4 regions of the Streptomyces sp. NPDC058576 genome follow, and region 1 is predicted to be linked to each of the others. Evidence: riboswitches for the same ligand, from Rfam matches in the RefSeq annotation. Region 1 holds a riboswitch; each other region holds the start of a gene.
The links. A riboswitch is a leader RNA that binds a small molecule or an ion and turns the genes downstream of it on or off. The one in region 1 is predicted to bind cyclic di-AMP.

Region 1 (4,203 bases):
CAAGCTGCTGTCCGAGCGGATCGTCTTCCTCGGTAGCCCGATCGACGACACCGCGGCGAGCGACCTCATCGCCCAGCTGATGTACCTGGAGCACGCCGATCCGGACCGGCCCCTGTCGCTCTACATCAACTCACCCGGCGGCACCTTCCAGGCGATGGCCGCGGTCTACGACACGATGCGGTTCCTGACCTGCGAGGTGGAGACCTTCTGCCTGGGGCAGGCGGGCTCCTACGCGGCGGCCCTGCTGGCGGCCGGGGCAAAGGGGCGTCGACATGCACTGCCCGGCGCGCGGGTAGTCATTCAGCAGCCCGCGCTGGAGGAGCCGATGCGGGGCCAGCCGTCCGACCTGGAGATCCACGCGCGCGAACTGGTGCGCACCCGCGAGATGTTCGCGGCCATGCTGGTCCGGCACACGGGCCGGACCGCGGAGCAGGTCACCGCCGACATCGAGCGCGACACCATCCTCGACGCGAAGGCCGCCCTCGCCTACGGGCTGGTCGACCACGTCGTGGAGAACCGCTGACTCTCCCGGCCGCCGTACGACGCGAGGGGAAACGCCGATGGAGCCACCCGAGTTCCCGCCCCTGCCCGCGCTGACCCGCGCCGAGGGCGAGTTCGTCGACTGCTATCTGGCCGTGCTCGACCAGGTGGGCCGGATCAACCCGGCCCACGGCGGCGACACCTACAGCGCGCTGCGAGCCGCCCAGGCCCTCGCCTCCGGCGCGGCGGCCCTGCGCGACGCCCTGGCCCTGATGCACGAGCGGGGCGAGTCGCGGCTCCACGCGGCCACCCTGGCGCGGGCCCTGCGCGTCCTGGACGGGGAGCGCCGGGCGGGCCGGGTCGCGATGCCGCCGACGGTGAACTGACCCGCTCCGCACCCGGAAGCACGATACGGAGACGGCCGGAAGCGCCTCACGGGGCTGGGGCGAGCGCCCCGTTGGAGCGGGCAGAACGGCCTCACGGGGTCGGGGCGGGCGCCTTGTTGGAGCGGGGAGGACATCAAACGGGGGCGGACCGGTCGCCCGCCGCACGACACGCCCGGTCCCGCGATCGATTTGCCTCGCTCGTTCGGCGTAGGAGATCACCCGCGCGAGCGACTGCTCAACTTGCGTTCGACGCCCGGCCCGTACTCGAAATGCGCCCTTTCGTCGCTGGTACGAGGGTGTGCGCCCGGCTCGTCGGCGAGCGCGAATCGGGCCTGTCCACCTGAATGGATCAGTGGTGAGGAGACTCACAAACCACCGTTTCAGCTCGGAAATCCGGCACGGAGTGCGTCAAGATCCCTGGGACGAACAGCCCCCGCCACCGCGGCGGGGCGGTCCGGGCGGACGCCGAGTCCTGCCGCCGCCCGGATGACTGGTCGACAGAAGTGGATCGGCAGGAGTGGAGGACCCGAGCACAACGGGCCGACCGGGAGACCGGGAAGCCCTCGGGGTGAAGCCGCGTCAAGCGGCCGGGCAACTTCGCCAGCCCGAACCCGACAGGTCATCCTTCACAGGCGGCTGACGAAGGGTTGCGCATGTCTGCGCAGGTTCATGTCCCGTCTCTGTTCGCCCGGGTCGGTACGGCCTCGGTGCTCACCCTGGCCGTGACGTCCACGATGCTGGCGCCCGGCATGGTGAGCGACGCCGAGGCCGCCGCTCACTCGACGAAGGCCCTGAAGGTCGCCGCGTCGAAGAAGGGTGCTCCCTACAAATACGGAGCGGCCGGCCCCAGCCGTTTCGACTGTTCGGGCCTGACGGTCTACTCGTTCAAGAAGGCCGGCAAGAAGCTTCCCCGCACCGCACAGCAGCAGTACAACAAGACCCGCCATATCGCGAAGTCGCAGCGCAAACGCGGCGACCTCGTCTTCTTCCATTCCGGGCGCAGCGTCTACCACGTGGGCATCTACGCCGGGGCCGGGAAGATCTGGCACTCCCCCAAATCGGGGGACGTGGTGCGACTGGCGAAAATCTGGTCCAAGAGCGTCTGGTACGGAAGGGTCCGCTGACCTCCGGCCGGACGCTCTTTCCGTGCGGGAGTCACGGGCGGCCGCTGAGGGCGCCCGCGACGTCCTCAGCGCAGCAGCGGGCCGGTGACCAGGGCGAGTCCCAGACCGGTGAGCGCCACACCGCTGCCGCCCTCGATCGCGCGGGCGGTACGCGGTCGGCGCAGCCACCGGCCCAGCCGGTCCACGAGCAGGGCCACGGCCGGGAACCAGATCAGCGCCAGCACCACCACGAGGGCCGCGAGCAACAGGGTCCGGGGCAGGGGCGGCTGGCCGTCGGGCACGAACTGCGGCAGCAGACTGAGGAAGAGGACCGGGGCCTTGGGGTTCAGCGCGTTGGTCAGGAACCCCTGGCGCACCGCGCGTCCGAACTCGCCGGGCACGGGCCGCCCCGGCGCGTCCTCGGGAGTTCCGTCGCCGTCCGCCGCTCCGCGACGCCGGATCGCGTACAGCGTGCTGATCCCGAGGTAGAGCACGTACGCGCCGCCGAGCAGCTGGACGGTGCGGAAGAGCACGGGCATCGTCACGAGCACCGCGGCGAGTCCGGCGACCGCGAGTGCGGTGTGCACCAGCAGCCCCCCGGCGACGCCGAGCGCGGTGGCCAGGCCGGCGGCGCGTGAGGCCAGGGCGTTGCGTACGACGACGGTGAAGTCGGCGCCGGGCAGCGCGACCATACCGGCGGCGACCCCCGTGAAGGCGATCAGTTGTGCGTCCATGAGGTCCACCTTGGACCGGCGGAGCCTTTAGCGTGTACTTGCAATCTTCTGGGTCTACCTAAAGGAACGCTTTCATGTACGACCCGACACGGCTCGCGGCACTCGTGGCGGTCGCGGAGGCCGGATCGATCACCCGGGCCGCCGCCCGCCTGGGCTACACCGCGCCCGCGCTCTCCCAGCAGCTGGCCAAGCTGGAGCGGGAGGCCGGGGCGGCGCTGCTGGTGCGCCACCATCGCGGTGCGCGGTTGACGGCGGCGGGCGAACTGCTGGCGGGCCGGGCCCGGCGGGTGCTGGACGAGCTGGACCAGGCGCGGCACGAGCTGGCGCAACTGGCCGGGCTCTCGGGCGGCAGGCTGCGGGTGGGGACGTTCACGACGGCCGGGATCCATCTGCTGCCCCCGGTCCTCAGCGCGTTCCGGCGGGCTCATCCGGAGGTCGAGCTGACCGTCGCCGAGTACGAACCGCCCGGCGGGGTCGCCGCCGTGGTCGCGGGCGAGGTGGACCTCGCTCTGACGCATGCCTATGAACCGGCGACGGCGGGCCCCCTGCCGGTGGGTGTCCTCGTCGAACCCCTGCTGGTCGAGGAGCTGGTGCTGGTCACCTCGGCGGGTCACCGGCTCGCCGAGGGCACCGGTCGGCTGCCGGTCAGCGAGCTGGCGGGGCGGCCGCTGATCAGCAGCGCGCCCACTCACCCGCCCCGGCACGGGGTCGAGAGCGCGCTCGCCGAGGCCGGGGCGACGCCCGCGGTGGTCTGCGAATCGCCCGGGTACGCGCTGGTGTGCGCGCTGGTCAGTGCGGGTCTCGGGGTGGCGGTGGTGCCGGAGATGGTCGCCTCGATGGCGGCGGCCCCGCTGTCGGTCCGTCGACTGGAGCCCGCGTCGTTCCGGAGGACCATCTCGGTCGCGCACCGGGGCGACCGGTCGAGCGCGGCTGCCGGGACGCTGCTCGCGCTGCTGCGCAGCGGCTTCGGCCGTGGCGGCACGGCAGCACCGGCGAATCGGCCGTCCGCGGGCTGACGCCCCCGGCTCTCCCCGTGCTCCGCCGGGATCAGCCCTGGACGGCGACGACCCACGGGAGCGCGATCCAGACCGTCTTGCCGCCCTCGGCGGTCGGGGTGACCTGGAGCCGCCCGCCGCGCTCCTTGGCCAGTGCCCGGATGATGACCATGCCGCGCCCGTTGTCCTGCCGTACGGCGGCGGGCAGTCGCTGCGGCCAGCGGGGGTGACTGTCCGTGACGCCGAGATACAGCTCCTCGTCGCGTTCGAGGCGCAGATCCACGGTGAAGGTGGGCGACTGGCCGAAGGTGTGCTGAACGGCGTTGGTGGCCAGCTCCGAGACGATCAGGCGGATGGTGTCGGCGAACTCGCTGTCGTCGGGCAGGCCCCATTGGGTCAGGGTCCTGGCGACATGTCTGCGGGCCGAGGAGACCGAGACCGGATCGCTCGGCAGAGTGACGGTTGCTTCCTGATGGTCTGCCATGGCGACGCCGTCCCTTTCCCG
Region 2 (4,203 bases), on a different contig from region 1:
GTCGAACCAGGCGGGGTCGATGGTGGTGACGCCCAGTCCGCTGTTGGCGCGCGGGTAGTAGGTGGCGTACATCTCCGCGGCGTTGACCGTCGGGAGGATGGCGCCGAAGTTCTCCCGGCGCGGGGTGACGGCCATGCCGCCGTTGACCAGGGAGCCACCGCCGACGCCCCGGCCCTGGTAGACCGTGATGCCGCCGAACTCCTCGGCGTCGAGGATGCCGGTGTAGCGGTTGACGTTCTTGTCGATGGGGAAGCCGAGGAAGTTGCTCAGCGGCTGCTTGGTCCGGGTGCGCAGCCAGAAGGAGCGGTCGTCCGGCCTGGTGGTGTTGGCGAAGATCTTGCCGTCCGCGCCGGGGGTGTCCCAGGCCATGCCCATCTCGATCATGTGGACGTCCGTTCCGGCCTGGGCGAGCCGGAGAGCGGCCACGGAGCCGCCGTATCCGGTGCCGACGACCAGGACAGGCACCCGGGCCCCGGATCCGATCGGCGCTGCCGCCGCACGGACACGCGCCCACGCCGGCGTGGTGTGCCCGGCCATCGCCGCGGCGCCCAGAAGAGAACCTGTTCCAGTGATGAATCTTCGACGCGAGACACCCTTGGTCTCGCTGTCCTGCATGGCATTTTCGCGCATGTGACGTTCCTCACTCTCGACAGAGTGCAACAGGTTCTACTGCCGAATGCGTGGCAAGTCACGAGAAACTTGGGGGTAACTTCCCGGCGACACCCCGGGACGACACGGGAGCCCCGGACCGTGCGGTCCGGGGCTCCTGGTGTTCGGTCGCGCGAGGATCAGTAGGCGCCGAAGACGTTGTCGATCGAGCCGTACCGGTCCGCGGCGTAGTTGCAGGCGGCCGTGATGTTGGCGACCGGGTCGTAGCTGTCGGTCGAGGTGCCGGGCACGTGGTAGGCCTGGAAGGTCGGGTCGATGACCTGGAGCAGGCCCTTGGACGGGGTGCCCTTGACGGCGTTGGAGTCCCAGTTGTTGATGGCGGCCGGGTTGCCCGAGGACTCGCGCATGATGTTGCGGTGGATGCCCTCGTAGGTGCCGGGGATGCCCTGCTCGGCCATGACCGCCAGGGACTCCTTGATCCAGCCGTCGAGGTCGTTCGTGTAGGTCACGGCCTCCTTCTCGGCGGCCGGCGCGGCCTTGGCCACCGGGGCGGCCTCGATGCGCTCCGAACGGTCGGCCCGGTCCGCCGACGCGCCACGTGCGGCGGACGGGGAGGCCTTGGCGGCCTTGTCGTCCGACGGGGCGGCGGCCTTGGCTCCGAGAACCAGCTTGATACCGGGGTGAATAAGGTCGGGATTCCCTCCGACGATCTTCCGGTTGCCTTCGTACAGCTTCTCCCAGCCGCCGCTGACGGAATGCTCGCGGGCGATCTTGGAAAGAGTTTCGCCGGCCACCACGGAATGCTGGGCGGGGGCGGCCTTCGCGGCGGAATTCGCCTGCGGCGACACCGAGGCGGGAGCCACGGCCTGCGGCGCGGCGGCGGGCGCGGGGGCCGCGAAGGCGCTGGTGGCGCCGATCACCGGGAGGGCGAGTACGGCCCCACCGGTGGTCACGGCGGCGAGGCCGCGGCTCAGCGAGGTGGACTTGGGACGGCGGTGCTTACCCTGTGCGGGCATGGGGGATTTCCTCTCCGGCGCCTGCGAGGTGAGCTGTCGGGTTCAGACGGGAGATGTCTGGCCGCACGGTCGTGCGACTTCACCCCAAGCCGTTCCGGTTACGGATCGGCGGCTTACCTGGGTCCCCCGCTCCTGCCGTACGTGAGTGGGTTTCGGATTCCCGGACGGCGGCAGGATTCGGCGTTCCATCCGGATTGACGGTGACCGTAGGCGAGAAACATCGGACGGAACAAGCCCCGCATTCCGGATTCCCTTTTCCGCACATGATCGAATAACGGAATTCCCGGATCGGGCGACGCCGTCACGGCGTCAACTTTCTTCGCACAGAAGGGAACCGATGCCTCCGCTTCCGCGTCCGCCCTCGCGGACGTGACGCTCACCACTCCCTCGGCGCGATGGTGAAAACGGGCCCAGGCAAATGCCTCAACAACACCATCGGGACTGTTTATGGATGAGAAGCGCAAAAGAAACAAATCGACCATATAGGCATAATAAAGCGGACTAATCGGTCACCCTGCGCAGGGGCGGTCGAGGGTCCCGCGCGGCGATCGCTTACGGTGTGGGGTGGAGACTAGTAAGCCAACCCTTACCTCCGACGTACGCTGTACCTGCCCGCGTTCGCCCGCCCCGAAGGATCACCACGCCATGACACGCCCCGTCCGCGTCGCCATTGTCGGAGCCGGCCCCGCCGGTATCTACGCTGCGGACGCGCTGCTCAAATCCGAGGTCTGCCAGGACCCGGGGGTCTCCATCGACCTCTTCGAGCGCATGCCCGCGCCCTTCGGCCTGATCCGTTACGGCGTGGCCCCCGACCACCCGCGGATCAAGGGCATCGTCAAGGCCCTGCACCAGGTGCTGGACAAGCCCCAGATCCGGCTCTTCGGCAACGTGAGCTACCCGCACGACATCGGCCTGGACGACCTGCGGTCGTTCTACGACGCGGTGATCTTCTCCACCGGCGCCGAGGCCGACCGCGCGCTCGACACCCCCGGCATCGAGCTGGACGGCTCCTACGGCGCGGCCGAGTTCGTCTCCTGGTACGACGGGCACCCCGAGGTGCCCCGCACCTGGCCGCTCACCGCGGAGAAGGTCGCCGTGCTCGGCGTCGGGAACGTGGCCCTGGACGTGGCCCGCATCCTGGCCAAGACGGCCGACGAGCTGCTGCCCACCGAGATCCCGGACAACGTGTACCAGGGCCTCCAGCAGAACAAGGCGCTGGAGGTGCATGTGTTCGGGCGGCGTGGCCCGGCGCAGGCCAAGTTCAGCCCCATGGAGCTGCGGGAGCTGGACCACTCCCCCAACATCGAGGTCATCGTCAACCCCGAGGACATCGAGTACGACGAGGGCTCCATCGCGACCCGCCGGGAGAACAAGCAGGCCAACATGGTCGCGCAGACCCTGGAGAACTGGGCGATCCGCGATGTCGGCGACCGCCCGCACAAGCTGTTCCTGCACTTCTTCGAGTCCCCGGTCGAGATCCTCGGCGAGGACGGCAAGGTCGTGGCGCTGCGCACCGAGCGCACCGAGCTGGACGGCACCGGCAACGTCCGGGGCACCGGTCAGTTCACCGACTGGGACATCCAGAGCGTCTACCGTGCCGTCGGCTACTACTCGGAGGAGCTGCCCAAGCTCCCCTTCGACGTGACCTCCGGCACCGTCCCGCACGAGGCGGGACGTGTCATCGCCGGTGAGGAGCACATGAGCTCCGTCTACGTCACGGGCTGGATCAAGCGCGGTCCGATCGGTCTGATCGGGCACACCAAGGGCGACGCCAACGAGACGGTCGCCTGCCTCCTGGAGGACCGTGCCGCCGGCCGTCTGCCCGAGCCGGCCACGCCCGCCCCGGAGGCCGTCGAGGCCTTCCTGGAAGGCCGGGGCGTCCGCTACACGACCTGGGAGGGCTGGCACCAGCTGGACGCCCACGAGCAGGCGCTCGGTGCGGCCCAGGGCCGCGAGCGGATCAAGGTCGTGGACCGCGAGGGCATGCTGGGGGCCTCCGGCGCCTTCGTGCCGGCCGAGCTGCCCGCCGACGCCTGACCGACAGAACGCCTTCCAGGAGGCCGGACCTAGGTATCCGCCGCAGGACGCCCCGGGTCCGGCCTCCTGAACGTGCGCCACAGGTCGGGCCCGGGCTCCCGCACCGTCCGGGGCCGACGGACCTCCGGGGCGTCGGCCCAGCGGGCGGCCAGCAGGATCGCGATGTCGTCGGGGCGGTCGGTGGCCGCTCTCGCCTCGCCGATGACCTGGTCGGCGGTGTCGGCCAGGGGGACCGCGCCGATGCGCTCGACGGTCGCCCGCAGCCGCTCGATCCCCTCGTCGATGTCCGTCCCGGGGCGCTCGATCAGCCCGTCCGTGAACAGCGCGAGCATCGCGCCCGGTTCGAGCCGCATCTCGGTGACCGGGTAGGCCGCGTCCCCGTCGATCCCGAGCACGATGCCGCCGGGCAGGTCCAGCACTTCCGTCCGGCCGTCGGGCCGCCGCAGCACGGGCTGCGGATGCCCTGCCCGTACGGCACGGGCCACGCCGGTGGCCGGGTCGAGGGCGATGTAGCAGCAGCTCGCGAACTGTCCCGGGTCCA
Region 3 (4,203 bases), on a different contig from region 1:
CGTAGTACTCGGTCATCTCGGCGGCCGAGCGGGACTTGCCCTCGAACTCGTAGACACCGTCCTTGTAGAACTCGGACGCGGCGACGTCGAGCGCGAGTGCCACGTCACGGCCCGGGACGTAACCGGCCTCGGTGATGGCCTCGACGATGAGGTCCAGGGCGGCGCGGTTGGACTCCAGGTTCGGGGCGAAGCCGCCCTCGTCGCCGAGTCCGGTGGACAGGCCCTTGGTCTTGAGGACCTTCTTCAGCGTGTGGTAGATCTCCGCGCCCCAGCGCAGGGCCTCGGAGAAGGACTCCGCGCCGATCGGCGCGATCATGAACTCCTGGATGTCCACGTTGGAGTCGGCGTGCGAGCCGCCGTTCAGGATGTTCATCATCGGAACGGGCAGCAGGTGCGCGTTCGGGCCGCCGAGGTAGCGGAAGAGCGGCAGGTCGGACGCCTCGGAGGCGGCGTGCGCGACGGCCAGCGAGACGCCGAGGATGGCGTTCGCGCCGAGCGAGGCCTTGTTCTCGGTGGCGTCCAGGTCGAACATCGCCTGGTCGATGAGGCGCTGCTCGGTGGCGTCGTACCCGACGAGCTCCGGGCCGATCTGCTCGATGACGGCGAGGACGGCCTTCTCGACGCCCTTGCCCTGGTAGCGGTTGGGGTCACCGTCGCGAAGCTCAACAGCCTCGAACGCACCGGTGGAGGCGCCGGACGGAACGGCAGCACGACCCGTGCTGCCGTCGTCGAGGCCAACCTCGACCTCGACCGTGGGGTTGCCCCGGGAGTCGAGGATTTCCCTGGCTACGACGACGTCGATGGACGGCACGAGGCATCTCCTTCTGGGATCTGACACTGGTTGTGCAGGGTCACTGTGGCCTTGCGACACGAGCCTATCCGGCCCGGCCGCGTCGGCCGGCCGACCGCCCGCCTCCTGGGACGAAAAAGGACCCAAGAACCTGCATCACGGGACAAAACTCTAGAAATCTACTGAGCGGTAACACCAAGAGGTGAACACATGCGGACCTCCGGACGCCTGCCGCTCACGCAGAACCCGGCCCGACGCGCTGGGGGGAAGAGCGCGCCGGGCCGGGAAGCCGTGCGAGGGGAAGTGCCGCCGGACCCTTCCCCTCCGGGGAGGAGAGACGGCGATTACTTCAGGTGGAGCTGCTGACCCGGGAAGATCAGGTCCGCTTCCTTGACGATGTCGTCGTTGAGCTTGAAGAGCTTGCTCCAGCCGCCCTTGACACCTTCCTTGTCGGCGATCTTGCTCAGGGTGTCGCCGGCCTTGACCTTGTACTCGCCGTCGCCCTTCTGGACCTTCTCGCCGGTCGGGGTGGTGACGGTCTTCTTGCTCTCGGCCTCGGGGGCCTCGCGCTGCTCGCTGCGCGTGGTGGGCTGCTCGGCCTGGCGCTCGGGCTGCGCCTGCTCGGGCTTGCTCTCGGACTGGCCGGAGCCGCCGGGGTTCACGCCCGGGTCCACACCGTCGTTGGTGAGGCCGCCGGCGCCGGCGCAGGCCCAGGCGCCCGGGCCCTGCAGGTCGAGAAGCTTCTCGGCGGCGGCGATCTGCTGGTCCTTGGAGGCCAGGTCGGCGCGCGAGGCGTACTGCGTACCACCGGCGGCGGCCCAGCTGGACTGCGAGAACTGCAGTCCGCCGTAGTAGCCGTTGCCGGTGTTGATGGACCAGTTGCCGCCGGACTCGCACTGGGCGACGGCGTCCCAGGTCTCGACGGAGGCGGCGGAGGCGTTGGTCGCGCCCATCAGCGGGACGGCGACGGCGGCACCGGCGACACCCGCGAGGGTGGCGATACGGGTGACCTTGGACGGGCGGCGGTGCTTGCCCTTGCTGTTCAGCAGCATGGAACGAATCTCCTCACCGACGCCTACGAGGTGAGCTGTCGGGTTCGGGCTGATGAGTTGCCCGGTCGCGCGGTCTTGCGCACGACTTCACCCCTAGCCGGTCCCGTACGTCCCCGTCTTCTCGACGAGGCGTCCGGACCCGGCGGCTTACCTGGGTCCCCCGCTCCTGCCTACGGCGCTTACGCGTCTGTTCCCTTCGACCGACGGCAGGATTCGGCGTGACGGTCGACGGGGCCCGCGGTGCGAGCGGTTAGACCGTAAACACAGGCAACCCCGACATTCAAAGATGGACATAGGGGGCAATCAGCCCGAACTCGCGGTGGTCGGCGGGTCGTTTCCGCAGGTCGGGGGTGATTCGCCCGGATCGGCCGGGCGAGACGCACGAGTTGAAGCAAAGAGACCCATGTCTCACTTACGCAAAGTGGACATAGGCCTCTTAACTGCCTCTACTTTCGGGGCTTTTTCCCGAATTGCATCAGTTGGCTACGGGCGCCCCGGCGGGCTCCTCGCCGCTCTCCGACGCAGCCTGGCCGGCACTCCCGTCCAGCCCCAGATCCAGGTTCTGTCCGGGCAGGATCAGGTCCGGGTCGGAGCCCAGGAGGTCCTTGTTGGCCTCGTACAGGCCGCTCCAGCCCTGGGGGAGTTCCTGTGCGTCAGCGATCGCCCAGAGGTTGTCGCCGGCCCGCACCGTGTACCCGTCGGCGGTCGCCGCGTCGCCGTCCCGCGCGTCGCCGTCGCCGCGCGAGGCGTGCCGACCGGATTCGCGGGGGCCGTCCCGCCGGTCCGCGTCGGCCTCCTCGGGCGCGGGGGCGCCGCGGTGCTTGCCGCCCTTGCCGTTCGAGGCGTCGGGGGCGGCGGAGGGGTCCGAGGCGTCGGGGGTGCCGGAGGGCGGCGGGTCGGAGGGCGTCACGGAGGAGTCCGGAGCATCGCTCTCCTCCCCCGCACCGTCACCCTTGTCCTTGCCCTTCTCCTTCTGACCCTTGCCGGACTCATCGGTTTCCCCGGACTTGCCGGATTCATCCGCTTCGCCGGTTGCGTCCGCCTCGCCCGTCGGCGAGGCCGAGGGGTCCTCCGACGGATCGGCGGACGGGTCGGGGGACGGCGAGGTGCCCGGGTCGACGCCGGGCAGGCTGCCGTCCACCGCGAGCCCGGAGATCACCGCACAGCTGGGCCACGCCTTCGGGCCCTGGTCGTCCAGGACCTTCTCGGCGACGGAGATCTGCTGCGAGCGGCTGGCGAGGTCGGCGCGGGGCGCGAACGCCGTGCCGCCGTACGCCGACCAGGTCTCCTGCGAGAACTGGAGCCCGCCGTAATAGCCGTTGCCGAGGTCGGCGCTCCACATGCCGCCGCTCTCGCACTCCGCGACCCGGTCCCAGGTGGAGGCCTCGGCGGCGGTTGCGCCGCTCGCACCGAGCAGCGGGATGGCGATGGCCGATCCCGTCACGCCTGCGGCGACGACGATGGCCGGTGCCTGGCGAGGGCGGCGGTGTCTGCCGTTCGCGGAGCCCATGGGTATGCCTTCCGTGCGACTGACAAGCGAGTGACCTGAGCGCCGCGCAGCGGGATTCCGTGGGGATTCCGTGTCTGCGTCGGCGCGCAAGTGACGCGTGAGCAAGGTGCGGCCGACGCGTCGAACCGTGAACCTAGCGGGACTCGAACGTGTGTCACAAGTCGATGCAGCGCAGATCACGTGAAAGTCACAGAGTTGACAGTCCGTCACTTTTTTCGGAACGGCCTCCCGATTCGAACGCGACGGGAAGGGTGCGCAGTCCGCGCATGATGAGCCCGCCGCGCCAGCGCAAATCGGCAGGTTCTTCCGCAAGTCGCAGGTCAGGAAGGCGCCTCAGGAGCGTGGCCAGCGCGGTCTGCCCTTCCAGACGGGCCAGCGGCGCCCCCAGGCAGTAGTGGATGCCGTGCCCGTAACCGAGGTGCTGATTGTCACGCCGTGCGAGGTCCAGAGTGTCCGGATCCGTGAACCGCTCCGGGTCGCGGTCGGCGGCCGCCAGCACCACCAGTACGGGGTCCCCGGCGGCGATCTCCTCGCCGCCCAGGGTCAGCGCCTCGGTGGCGTACCGCCAGGTCGCCATCTCGACCGGCCCGTCGAACCGGAGCAGTTCCTCGATCCCGGTGGTCAGCAGCGCGCTCTCCCCGGCGTTCAGGGAAGCCTGCAGCGCGGCGCGCTGCTCGGGGTGGCGCAGCAGCGCGTACATCCCGTTCCCGATCAGATTGACCGTCGTCTCGAACCCGGCGAAGAGAAGGATGAACGCCATGGCGGCCGCCTCGTTCTCCGTGAGGTGCTCGCCGTGGTCGCTGGCCCGGATCAGCCCGGAGATCAGGTCGTCGCCCGGATCCTCCCTCTTG
Region 4 (4,203 bases), on a different contig from region 1:
TACGACGGTCTCCGAGCTGCTCGGCGAGCAGCCGCCCGAACGGGACGCGATCATCCGCGGCGGTGGCTTCGAGGGGGCGGAGGCCGACGGCTGGATGTACCGGCAGGCGGGTGGCTCCGGCCGCGCGATGCAGGCGCTGCGGGTGCGTGTCCCGTACGGGGCCCAGGGCGACCTGGTCCGGGTCCACCCCGGCGAGGAGTGGCTGTACGTTCTGGAGGGCCGGCTGCGGGTCGGCCTCGGCGACACCGTCCACGACCTCGAACCCGGCGACAGCGCCCACTTCGACTCCCTCACCCCGCACCGGATCGCGGCCGTCGACCGCTGCGGCGCGGAGCTGCTCTTCGTCCACTCCCTGCTGCAGAGCCCCGCCGCGGAGCTCTGTCTCGGCAGCGGCCTGCGCGTGCGCTGACCGGCCGTCCCCGCCGGCTCCATCCTTCGCTCCACCGGCCGCCAGGCCGACAGAGAGGACCGTCATGTCCGATTCCGAACACTATGACCCCCTGGGCCCCGGACGCCGCGCGAACGAGGACCCGCAGGAGAAGCGGATGCCGCGCGGAGTCGTCATCCGGCTCTTCGCCTACCTGGTGGCGGGCCACGTGATCGCGGCCTTCCTCTACCTGCTCTTCGTGGTGGCCGGGAGCAAGTGACGGCACTCCGCCGGAGGGGTCAGCCCTGGTCGAGCAGGCGCTCGCGCAGCCGCTCGCGGGTCTCGGGGGAGACCTTCAGTCCTTCGGACAGGTAGCGGTCCGTCGTTCCCCAGTTCTCCTCGATGGCTGTGAAGGCCGCCGCGAGGTAGGCGGGCCGCGCCCCGAAGAGCGGGTCCAGCAGCTCCATCACCTCGGGCGACATACCGGCCCGGGACGTGTCGGTGCGCTTCACCTTGTACCGGCGGTGGAGGTCGTTGGACTTGAGGTAGTCCTCCTCGATCGCCTCCGGCCGGACCCCGACCGCCAGCAGGGCGACCGCGATCGAGAGGCCGGCCCGGTCCTTGCCCGCCGCGCAGTGCATCAGCGCCGGGACGCTGTCCTCGGCCAGGGCGTGCAGGACGCGGCTGTGCTCGGCGGTGCGGTCCTCGATCGTCGCGCGGTACATCCGGATCATGCGGTCGACGCCCTTGCCGTCCGCGAGGACCGAGCGCAGCTGCTCGATGTTCCCGTCGCCCACCAGCCGCCAGAACTCCGCGCCGTCGGCCGGGTCCGAGAGCGGAATGCTGACATTGCGGACACCGGCCAGCTCGATGTCGTACCCGTCGAGCCGGTGGTCGGCGGAGTGGCGGAAGTCGAAGATCGTATGCAGTCCCAGCCCGCCGAGGAAGACCGCGTCCTCGGCGGTGGCGTGCGCCAGGTGGCCGCTGCGGTAGAGCCGTCCGAAGGCGGTGTGCCGCCCGTCCGTGGTGGGGAGCCCGCCCACGTCGCGGAAGTTGCGGACTCCGCTCAGCGCGGTCTCTGTCGGCGGGACCTGCGGCACCTGCTGCGTCACGGGGGCTCCTCTGTGATCTCTGGCGTCGGCGCGGCTCGCCGGCGAGGGCGCTCCCGTGACGATACGACATCGATTCGGCGGAAAATCATCACGGTTGCCTCCCCGGTGCGGAGTGCCGGGCGGTCCTGCCTGACGCGGCGTCAGGAGTGCCGCCCACAGCATGTCCGTATTGGTGCATTTCGCAGAACATGCCCCGCTAATGGGGGAGATGGTATTCCGGAGGTGAGCGGGATCATATCCGTGACGGTCCGTGGTGAGCGCGTCCCGAGGCATTCCCGTTGCCCGTACGGAAATCCAAGATCCGTAATCCACGGAGTGTGACCGGAAATCCGGAGCGATATCGAATCGATGATTCCGGCGCGCAACCGATGGCTTGTTCCGCCCGTCCTGACCGGTTTACGGTCACCGTCAATCCGGACGGATCGCCTAATCCTGCCGCCGCCCGGAATTCGCACCCACCCACTCACGTGTGGCAGGAGCGGGGGAACCAGGTAAGCCGCCGATCCGGAGTGATCCGGACCGGCTAGGGGTGAAGTCGCCGCAACGCGACCGGGCATCTCCAGCCCGAACCCGACAGCTCACCTCGCAGGCGCCGGAGAGGAACTTCCCCATGCCCGCAAAGGGTAAGCACCGTCGTCCCAAGTCCGGCCCGATCTCCCGCGGCGTCCTCGCCGCAGGTACCGGCGGCGCCGCACTCGCCCTCCCGCTCATCGGCGCCACCGCCGCGAACGCCGCGGACCAGGCCGCCCCGGCCGCGAAGCCGGCCGCCGCCTCGGTCGCCGCCGCGCACACCGCTCCGGCCGCCGCCCCCGCCGCGTCGAAGGCCGCCCCGAAGACGTACGCCGTCGTCTCCGGCGACTACCTGTCGAAGATCGCCGCCGAGCACCAGCTCAAGGGCGGGTGGGAGAAGCTCTACCAGGACAACCGCTCCACCGTCGGCGACGACCCCGGCCTGATCCACCCGGGCATGAAGCTGACCCTCGGCGCCAAGGGCTCCGCTCCGGCCGAGAAGTCCGCGGCCCCCAAGGCCGCCCCGAAGAAGGCCGAACCGGCCCCGAAGGCCGCGCCGAAGGAAGCCCCGAAGGGCGACACGATCTCCGCCGACGACTCCGAGGGCTCCGGCGACTCGGCTCAGACCGGCTCCTCCGAGGCCACCGGCTCCGGCTGGTCCGCCCCGCTGGCCAACGCCAACGTCACCACCCAGTACCGCGCTTCCGGCGCCAGCTGGTCCAGCGGCTACCACACCGGCTCGGACTTCCAGGCCGCCTCCGGCACCCCCGTCCTCGCCATCGGCCCGGGCACCGTGGTCTCGGCCGGCAACAGCGGCTCGTACGGCAACGAGGTCGTCATCCAGCACGAGGACGGCATGTACTCCCAGTACGCCCACCAGTCCTCGCTGAACGTCTCGGTCGGCCAGACCGTCACCGGCGGACAGCAGATAGGCCTCTCCGGCTCCACCGGCAACTCCACCGGCCCGCACCTCCACTTCGAGGTCCGCACCGGCCCGAGCTACGGCTCGGACGTCGACCCCGTCGCGTACCTCCGTCAGCACGGCGTCTCCGTCTGACCCAGCACGACGAGAAGTGTCCGAGGGGCGGTGCGCGGCGGCGTACCGCCCCTCTCTTTATTCCGGCTTTACCAAAAACTGACCGGGTGGTCTATCTCACCACCCGTCAACCCCGTATTACGGTCGCGTAGGTCACATCGAACGATGCAGGATACGTGGTTGTGGCAGACGATTCGAGAAACAACCAGCAGCACATCATCGGGTCGTACGCGGCGATTGGCGACAGTTTCACCGAGGGCGTCGGCGACCCCGGCCCCGGCGGGACCTATCTCGGCTGGGCGGACCGCTTCGCGGTGCTCCTCGCCGACCGGCTCCCGGCCCCCGACGGGGCGACCGGCCCCGAGTACTCACCCCACGGGGACTTCCGCTACGCCAATCTCGCCGTACGAGGACGTCTCCTCGACCAGATCGTCGAGGAGCAGATCCCGCGCGCCAAGGAACTGGCTCCCGACCTGGTCAGCTTCTGCGCGGGCGGCAACGACATCATCCGGCCCGGCACCGACCCCGACGATCTCGCCGAACGCTTCGAGCGGGCCGTCGCCGACCTGAGCAACGCCGTCGGCACGGTCATGGTCACCACCGGCTTCGACACCCGGGGCGTTCCGGTGCTGCGCCACATGCGCGGCAAGATCGCCACGTACAACGTCCATCTGCGGGCCATCGCCGACCGCTACCGGTGCCCCGTGCTGGACCTGTGGTCGCTGCGGTCCGTCCAGGACCGGCGCGCGTGGGACGCCGACCGGCTGCACCTGTCGCCCGAGGGCCACACCCGGGTCGCGCTGCGCGCCGCCCAGGTCCTCGGCCACGACGTGCCCGCCGACCCGGACCAGCCCTGGCCGCCGCAGGCCCTGCGCCGTCCCTTCGACGAGCGGCGCGACAACATCCAGTGGGCCCGCGAATACCTGGTGCCCTGGATCGGCCGGCGGCTGCGCGGCGAGTCCTCCGGGGACCACGTCGCGGCGAAGCGCCCGGACCTGCTGCCGCTCTAGCGGGCCCCTCAGGGCTCCAGCAGCGGAAGCGCACGCCGGGACGGGTTCGGCACGACGAGCCCGTCCGGCGGCGTGCCCGTGCCGTACCCGGCGGGTATCCGCTCCAGGACGCCGCCCGCGAACACGTCGTACAGCGGCAGCGACTCCAGATGCACATAGCCGATGTGG

Region 2: linked by a shared signal. The riboswitch ahead of ACFWRV_RS28580 (transglycosylase SLT domain-containing protein) and the one ahead of ACFWRV_RS02825 (C40 family peptidase) in region 1 are both predicted to bind cyclic di-AMP.
Region 3: linked by a shared signal. The riboswitch ahead of ACFWRV_RS12085 (transglycosylase family protein) and the one ahead of ACFWRV_RS02825 (C40 family peptidase) in region 1 are both predicted to bind cyclic di-AMP.
Region 4: linked by a shared signal. The riboswitch ahead of ACFWRV_RS25120 (peptidoglycan DD-metalloendopeptidase family protein) and the one ahead of ACFWRV_RS02825 (C40 family peptidase) in region 1 are both predicted to bind cyclic di-AMP.

What each region holds. Positions count from the first base shown of each region.
Region 1 covers NZ_JBHXPF010000002.1:274,331-278,533, reverse strand. The annotation lists gene ACFWRV_RS02835 (ATP-dependent Clp protease proteolytic subunit) at 1-523, shown strand, start outside; gene ACFWRV_RS02830 (hypothetical protein) at 561-866, shown strand; cyclic di-AMP (ydaO/yuaA leader) riboswitch at 1,352-1,516, shown strand; gene ACFWRV_RS02825 (C40 family peptidase) at 1,520-1,990, shown strand; gene ACFWRV_RS02820 (LysE family translocator) at 2,056-2,703, opposite strand; gene ACFWRV_RS02815 (LysR family transcriptional regulator) at 2,778-3,719, shown strand; gene ACFWRV_RS02810 (ATP-binding protein) at 3,751-4,182, opposite strand.
Region 2 covers NZ_JBHXPF010000053.1:13,592-17,794, forward strand. The annotation lists gene ACFWRV_RS28575 (GMC oxidoreductase) at 1-630, opposite strand, end outside; gene ACFWRV_RS28580 (transglycosylase SLT domain-containing protein) at 789-1,625, opposite strand; cyclic di-AMP (ydaO/yuaA leader) riboswitch at 1,631-1,818, opposite strand; gene ACFWRV_RS28585 (FAD-dependent oxidoreductase) at 2,271-3,662, shown strand; gene ACFWRV_RS28590 (SpoIIE family protein phosphatase) at 3,692-4,203, opposite strand, start outside.
Region 3 covers NZ_JBHXPF010000012.1:35,966-40,168, forward strand. The annotation lists gene eno (phosphopyruvate hydratase) at 1-811, opposite strand, end outside; gene ACFWRV_RS12085 (transglycosylase family protein) at 1,135-1,842, opposite strand; cyclic di-AMP (ydaO/yuaA leader) riboswitch at 1,848-2,030, opposite strand; gene ACFWRV_RS12090 (transglycosylase family protein) at 2,318-3,352, opposite strand; gene ACFWRV_RS12095 (cytochrome P450) at 3,540-4,203, opposite strand, start outside.
Region 4 covers NZ_JBHXPF010000040.1:32,571-36,773, forward strand. The annotation lists gene ACFWRV_RS25105 (helix-turn-helix domain-containing protein) at 1-409, shown strand, start outside; gene ACFWRV_RS25110 (DUF6126 family protein) at 474-647, shown strand; gene ACFWRV_RS25115 (tyrosine-protein phosphatase) at 667-1,479, opposite strand; cyclic di-AMP (ydaO/yuaA leader) riboswitch at 1,926-2,086, shown strand; gene ACFWRV_RS25120 (peptidoglycan DD-metalloendopeptidase family protein) at 2,090-3,046, shown strand; gene ACFWRV_RS25125 (SGNH/GDSL hydrolase family protein) at 3,208-4,035, shown strand; gene ACFWRV_RS25130 (STM4011 family radical SAM protein) at 4,044-4,203, opposite strand, start outside.